DNA from 3 places in the Myceligenerans halotolerans genome. Region 3 is predicted to be linked to each of the others. Evidence: riboswitches for the same ligand, from Rfam matches in the RefSeq annotation. Region 3 holds a riboswitch; each other region holds the start of a gene.

Region 1 (2,257 bases), on a different contig from region 3:
CCCGTACGTGTACCCGGCCGCCTACGAGGGCGCCGAGACGCGCCCGGGCCTCTACGTCACCGGGGAGGTCCCGTCAGCCCAGCTGTTCCCCGCCATCTCGCGGCTCCGGGCAGAACTCGGTGTCCGGAACTGGTATGTGGTCGGCGACGACTACGCGTGGCCGAGGCGCACGTTCCAGGCGCTGTCCACGCAGGTCTCGTCGCTCGGGGTGGAGTTCGCCGGCGCCCGGTTCCTGAACGAGCAGGGGGCGAGCGCCGCCCAGCTCGGCGCCGTGGTGCACGACGTCGAGGCGTCGCGTGCCGACGGGGTGCTGATGCTGATGGTCGGGCAGAACGCGGTCCGGTTCAACCGGGTGTTCGCCCGGCAGGGTCTCGACGAGCGGATCGTGCGCCTGAGCACGCTCATGGAGGAGAACATGCTCATGGGCAGCGGCGCCGGCGGGACGGAGAACCTCTACTCGACCGGGGGCTGGTTCCGGAGCCTGGCGACAGGCGGGGCGCTCGACCTGATCGGGCGCTACACGGCCCACCACGGCGTGCACGCCCCCGCGGTCGGGGCGGCGGCCGAGGCCTGCTACGAGGGCATCTTCGCGCTGCGCACCATCATCGAGCGGGCCGGGAGCGCGGCGGTGGCCGCGACCGACCGGTCGGTGGACGGCGTCGTGTACGAAGGCCCGCGCGGTCCGATGCGGTTCCAGGGCAACCACGCCGAGCACCGCCTCTACATCGCCCGGGCCGACGGGTTCGACTTCGACCTCATGGGTGAGCTGTGAACTGGGCGAACTCCGGGCGCCGCCCCCGGCCCGCGTGATGACGGCCGGCCCCGCTCGACGTCGCGGTGTGACTTATCCCATGGAGAACAATCCGGTCAAGTCATACCTGGGCGGACTCGGAACCCGTGACCCGATTGTGACTTCCCGGCCCGCCAGGGTTACGGTCGGTCCCGCTCACGGCACTCCGTGAGCGCTCGAGGCGGACGCCGAACCCTGTCACCGCCCCGGGATCTGCAAACCAGATGACAGGGGCGGGGGAACCAACGCAAGCGGGCGCCATCGGCGCCCTTGGGGTGAAGCCGCACGGGTAGTGCGGCCGGGTCACTCTCCGATCCGAATCCGACAGCTCACCTCGCAGGCGCCGGGAGAACCACACGTGACCACTCGCACGCCCGGGCGCCATCGCGCTGCCCGAAATCCCCTCACCCCGCTGACCCCGCTCACCCGTGCCGCCGCACGCGGCATCTCCGGCGTCGCGCGCCGTGGCGCGCTCGTCGTCGCCGGATCAGGTCTGGCCGTCTCCCTGCTCAGCATCCCCTCGGATGCGGCGCCGGCGGCCGACGCCGGCCCGACCACCGCCGAGCTCCAGGCCGTGACGGGGTCCGTCGAGGCCGCGGCCGCGCAGGACGCGGCCGCGCAAGATGTGGCTGCGCAGGACGTGGCCGCCGCCCCCGCCGTCCGAGTGGCTGCCGACAGCAGGCTCACCCTGGAGACCGGGACGATCAAGGTGACGCCCGCACCCGAGCCGGAGCCTGAGCCAGAACCCGAGCCGGAGCCGGAGCCGGTCGAGGCCGCAGAGCCCGTCGAGGAGGAGGCCCCCGCCGCCACCGAGCAGCCCGCCGAGCCGGTCGAGAAGGCCGTCCCGGCCACCGCCGCCGGCTCCGAGGTGGTCTCCATCGCCATGCAGTACCTCGGCGTGCCGTACGTCTGGGGCGGCTCGACCCCCGCAGGGTTCGACTGCTCCGGGTTCACGTCGTACGTCTACGCCCAGGTCGGCGTCACCCTGCCGCGCACCTCCTCGGAGCAGCGCTACGCCGGCACCGTGGTCTCCGCCGCCGAGGCCCGGCCGGGCGACCTCATCTGGTCCCCCGGCCACATCGCCATCTACGCGGGCGACGACATGCAGGTCGAGGCCCCGGTCCCGGGCGAGACCGTGCGCTACACGAAGATCTGGCAGTCGAGCCCGACCTTCATCCGCGTCGGCTGACACCGGCCGACCACGCTCCACCACGAGGGCCCGCACCACGACGGTGCGGGCCCTCGTGGGCTCTGATGCGGGTCACTCGCCGCGACGAACGCGAGCGCCGCGCCGACGGCCGCCGTCAGCGGCGGCGTGAACCACGACGCGGTCCCCGAGCGCCGCTCCGGGCCACCCCGGCCGATGCCGGGCGCCCGGGTCGATCGAGAGCGCGCAGCGGACCCCGCGCCCTCGCGCGGGCGGGAGGCGGAGACCGTCAGCCCTCCCCCGCCTCGTCGTCGAACCTC
Region 2 (2,257 bases), on a different contig from region 3:
GCTGCCGGACGGCCTGGACACCATGCTGGGCACGGACGCGACGAACGTGTCGGGCGGCGAGCGACGCCGGCTCCTCATCGCCCGGGCGCTGCTGGCCCGCGCGGACGCCCTGCTCGTCGACGAGCCGGCCGAGCATCTCGACGCGAAGGCGGCCGACGACGTCGTCCGTGTCCTCGCCGAGCATGCCCGCGCCACCGGGACCGCCGTCGTCCTGGCGACGCACCGCCCGGTCCCGGCGGGCCTGGCCGACCACGAGATCAGCCTCACGCTCCACGGCTGACGCCGGGCGGACCCGCGCCGGACGCAGCCGCGCGCCGGACCCGGACCGCGCCGTCACTCCCCCGTCATGCCGTCGATCTGCTCTCGTGCCGCGTCCAGGTGGCCCGCGTGCCGGGCGTACTCCTGGAGCACGTGGAACGCGATCCACAGCAGCGTGGGCGGCGTCTCGCCCGAGGTGAACCGGCCGCCGGTCGCGCCGCGCTCGGCCAGGTCGTGGGCGGCCAGAACCTGCCTGGTCCGGGCGCCGCCGTCGTGCAGGCGCCGCAGCCAGTCGTCGAGGTCCGCGTCGCCCGCCGGGACCGCCCACGGCCCGTGCGGGTCCCCGCCGGCGTGGTCACCCCACGGTTCGGACACGCCCTCCGCCAGAAACCCCCACACGAACCACCGCCGTTCCATGTGCACGAGATGCACAAGCAGTTCCAGCGGCGACCACCCGGACTCCAGCGGACGTTCGGCGAGCCCTGCGGGGCCCAGACCTCGGGCCTTGCGCTCGACCACGCCCCGGTAGTAGTCCAGGTACGCCACGAACTGCTCGGCGGGGTCAGGGGAATCCACACGCGGTTCGACGTCGGAGAGCGGCATGTCGCCACCATAGGAGATTCCGGGAGCGGGCGGCATTTTGCCGGCATGACCTGCGATGACACACCGTTTCGCACGCGTCCGACATGCAGGCGAAAACCTTCGCGTAACCAATTCGTGACATCCGGCGCGATCCTCTGTACTGTCATCACCGAGCCGCGGACCCAGACCGCGGCTCCGGATCCGGCCGCCGAGCCCCGCCACCGGATCTGCCCAGCGAAAACATGGCGGGGACGGGGGAACCAGGTAGTACGGGCCACGGCCCTTGGGGTGAAGCCTCCTTCGGGAGGCCGGGTGATCTCCCATCCGAACCCGACAGCTCACCTCGCAGGCGTCGGAGGAGAAAGTGGCTACGATCACGCCCGAAACCAGCCGTCCGTCCCGTCGCGGTCGCCACCGCGCGGAGCGCCCCACCATCACCCCCCTGACCGGCGTGAGTGAGGCCGCCGCCAGGACGGGCGCCATCGCCGCCGTCACGGGTGGCATGCTCGCGTCCGTGTTCTCGTCGAGTGCGGGCGCGGCCCCTGCCGCCGAGAACAGCAAGCAGACCGTCGACTACGGCAAGGCCGACGCCCGCGTCGCCGACGCCCTGGCCGACGAACTCGTCAGCCAGGTCAAGGTCTCCCCGCAGGCCGAGACCGTCGTCGAGACGAGCACCATCAAGGTCACCCCGTACGCGGAGACCCCTGAGGGCAAGGCCGAGGCGAAGCGCATCGCCGAGGAGGAGCGCCAGGCGGAGCTCGAGAAGCAGCGCCAGGCCGAGCTCGAGGCACAGCGCCAGGCGGAGCTGGAGGCCCAGGCCGCAGCCGAGGCGGAGGCGGAGGCCACGGCAGCCGCCGAGGCCACCACGTCCACCTCGACCGGTTCCGCGACGGGCCAGCAGGCCGTGAACCTGGCGATGGAGCTCGTCGGCACGCCGTACGTGCTCGGCGGGTCCACCCCGTCGGAGGGCCTGGACTGCTCCGGCCTGATCACCTACGTGTACGGCCAGCTGGGCGTCACCAACCTGCCCCGCACGTCGGGCGACCTGCGCTACGCCGGAACCGTCGTCTCGGACCCGCAGCCCGGCGACATCGTGTGGACCTCGGGCCACGTCTCCCTGTACGCCGGCAACGGCATGATCGTCGAGGCCGTGCAGCCGGGCACGCCGCTGCGCTACACGACGATGTGGCAGTCGAACCCGACGTTCGTCCGGGTCGCCTGAGCGCTCACCCGAGGGCCGGCACGCGACCACGTCGTTCTGGTCGATGGCTGCGATCCCACCGACCGAGATGGCGTGGTCGGCGCCGGCGGGAGGCATTCGTCCCGGCCGGCTGTTCGGCAGATCAGGGCTCGACGTCCTGGTCGCCCGTCGGACAGCCGGTCGGTATGTCTCGATGACGCGATGCACAAGCGCCCG
Region 3 (2,257 bases):
TGTCGTAGGTGACGAGGAATCGCATGACGAGGACGGCAGCGCACACACCCTCCACGACGAGCGCGATCTTGATGACCCGCGTGAGCACACCCCGCACGTCGCCGAGGCCGACGCTCCGGGTCGACGCGGCCGCCACGAGACGCGAACTCAGGTCCAGTCTGCGCGTCAGCAGGATGCCGAGCAGGGAGGCCAGGGTCATCACGCCGAGCCCGCCGATCTGGATGAGCACGGCGATCACGGCCTCGCCGAAGCCGGACCAGAACACCGGCGTATCGGTGACGATCAGCCCCGTCACGCACGTCGCCGACGTCGCCGTGAACAGTGCCTCGACGAACGTCGCGCGCTCACCCTCGGCGGCGATCGGCAGCGAGAGCAGCAGCGTCCCGACGGCGATGGTGGCCAGGAAGCCGAGCGTGACCATCTGCCCGGGACGACGACGGAGCGCCGCGGCGCTGCTCACTTCCCGCGAGGGGCGGGACTCGCTGTATCGCACGAGTCACGACTCTAGTCGCGGCCGACGGCAGGTGGACGACCGACCCGGCGTGCCGCCGTCGTCCACCGGATGCCGGGCGATGCCGATGCGGGACGCCGGTGAACACGGGACGACGACGAGCGCCGCGGACCGTCAGGCAGAGGAGCCGACGGCGCCGCGGCGCTCGCGATGCAGTATGCGTGCCGGACGCGACCGCGTCAGGCCACAGGTGTCAGATGACGCGGATGAAGACGGGGTTGTTCTGCCACATCTCGGTGTAGCGGCCGGGAAGCCCGGTCTGGTACCACTCCATGACCATCCCGTTGCCCGCGTACAGGGCCACGTGCCCGGGGCTCCAGACGATGTCGCCGGGCTGCGGGTCGTAGACCTGGTAGCCGGAGTTGAGCATCGCCGAGGAGGAGTGCGGCAGCGGGATGCCGTACAGGCCGTACACGTACTGGATGAAGCCCGAGCAGTCGAAGGCGCCGGGGGTGGAACCGCCCCAGACGTACGCACCCGAGAGGTAGTTGTAGGCCGTGTTCGTGATCTGGATGTTGAGCGGCGTGGGCGGGGGCTCGGGCGCCGGGGTCACCTCGACGAGTCCCTCGACCTTGGTGCTGCCGTCGGCGGTGACGGTGGCACCCTCCACGTCGAGCTTGACGTTGTGTCCGACCGAGACCATCCCGGCCTGACCGACCGCCTGGCCGGCGGTCTCCTTGAGCGCGTCCAGGTTCAGGCCGTCCATCTTCGCGGAGGTCTTGACGTCGCTGGATGCCGGGGCGGCGTGGGAGGTCGTGGCGAAGGTCGAGACCAGGACACCGCCGGCGGCGACGGCCAGGGCACCGCGGCGAGCGGCCGTGCTCGCGTTCTCGGAGGCGGTGCGGGCAATGATCGTGAGGGGGGTTGTGGCCTTGCGGTCCGCGCGATGGCGTCCGCGCTGGGTGGCGTTGGTCACCGTTGTTCTCCTGTACCCGCCTACGAAGTGAGCTGTCGGGTTCGGGTGGGAGATGCTCACCCGGCCGAGCAGATGTGGGGGTCCTGCTCGGCTTCACCCCTAGGACGTCGGCCCTTCGGAACTCCTGCGAGTTCCGCCGGTCCACCGTCCGGAGATGGTTCCCCCGTCCCTGCCATGGTCATCCTGGGTCACGATGCGGTGGCAGGGCTCGGCGTCCGCCTCGTGACTTCACCCGTTCAGGCGAAGCGTGACTCAAGGTACACACCTTCGGCGGAAAAGTCACGAACGTGTCACGCAGAGTGGGAATCGGCGCAGGATGGCCATTTTTGCCGGAAATTTCACCCGGTTCGGCGACACCTGTCACGCCGGTTCCGCTACGGTGCGCGCCATGTCCAACGGCGCGACCGACACGGTGACCGCAACGCTCACGTCGAACGACCTCCCCGCACGGGTCTCCGGATGGTGGATCCTGCCGATCAGCGCCGTCCTCTGGTGGGCCGTCGGCTTCCTGCCATGGATCCTGCACGAGGTGTCCCAGGCCCTCGGCATCCAGTCGGCCTCGCTCGAAGAGATCGACGCGTTCACGCCGATACCGCTCGCGGCCGAGGATGCCGTCGCCTCCCTGGTCACGATGAGCGTCATCGGAGGGGTGCTGGCCGGGGCGAGCGCGCGGCTCGCGCGGCACCGCGGAGGCGGGGCCGTGGCCGCTGTGTGCGGGACGTTGCTGGCGCTCGCCGCCGCGGGCGGGGGCGCCTGGTGGCAGGTCAATGCGGCCGACGGGGCCGACGAGGCCAAGGCCGACGCCCTGCTGGCCATCGCCGTGTGCGGGA

Evidence for each region. A riboswitch is a leader RNA that binds a small molecule or an ion and turns the genes downstream of it on or off. The one in region 3 is predicted to bind cyclic di-AMP.
Region 1: another riboswitch for cyclic di-AMP. It lies ahead of ACYVK5_RS17205 (C40 family peptidase); the one in region 3 lies ahead of ACYVK5_RS01370 (C40 family peptidase).
Region 2: another riboswitch for cyclic di-AMP. It lies ahead of ACYVK5_RS15825 (C40 family peptidase); the one in region 3 lies ahead of ACYVK5_RS01370 (C40 family peptidase).

The regions. Positions count from the first base shown of each region.
Region 1 covers NZ_BAAGRL010000025.1:130,003-132,259, reverse strand. Annotated here, with positions in the region: gene ACYVK5_RS17210 (substrate-binding domain-containing protein) at 1-772, shown strand, start outside; cyclic di-AMP (ydaO/yuaA leader) riboswitch at 967-1,145, shown strand; gene ACYVK5_RS17205 (C40 family peptidase) at 1,149-1,979, shown strand; gene ACYVK5_RS17200 (winged helix-turn-helix transcriptional regulator) at 2,227-2,257, opposite strand, start outside.
Region 2 covers NZ_BAAGRL010000023.1:94,935-97,191, reverse strand. Annotated here, with positions in the region: gene ACYVK5_RS15835 (amino acid ABC transporter ATP-binding/permease protein) at 1-280, shown strand, start outside; gene ACYVK5_RS15830 (mycothiol transferase) at 334-861, opposite strand; cyclic di-AMP (ydaO/yuaA leader) riboswitch at 1,059-1,207, shown strand; gene ACYVK5_RS15825 (C40 family peptidase) at 1,205-2,062, shown strand.
Region 3 covers NZ_BAAGRL010000004.1:88,953-91,209, forward strand. Annotated here, with positions in the region: gene ACYVK5_RS01365 (TrkH family potassium uptake protein) at 1-493, opposite strand, end outside; gene ACYVK5_RS01370 (C40 family peptidase) at 705-1,427, opposite strand; cyclic di-AMP (ydaO/yuaA leader) riboswitch at 1,430-1,638, opposite strand; gene ACYVK5_RS01375 (hypothetical protein) at 1,816-2,257, shown strand, end outside.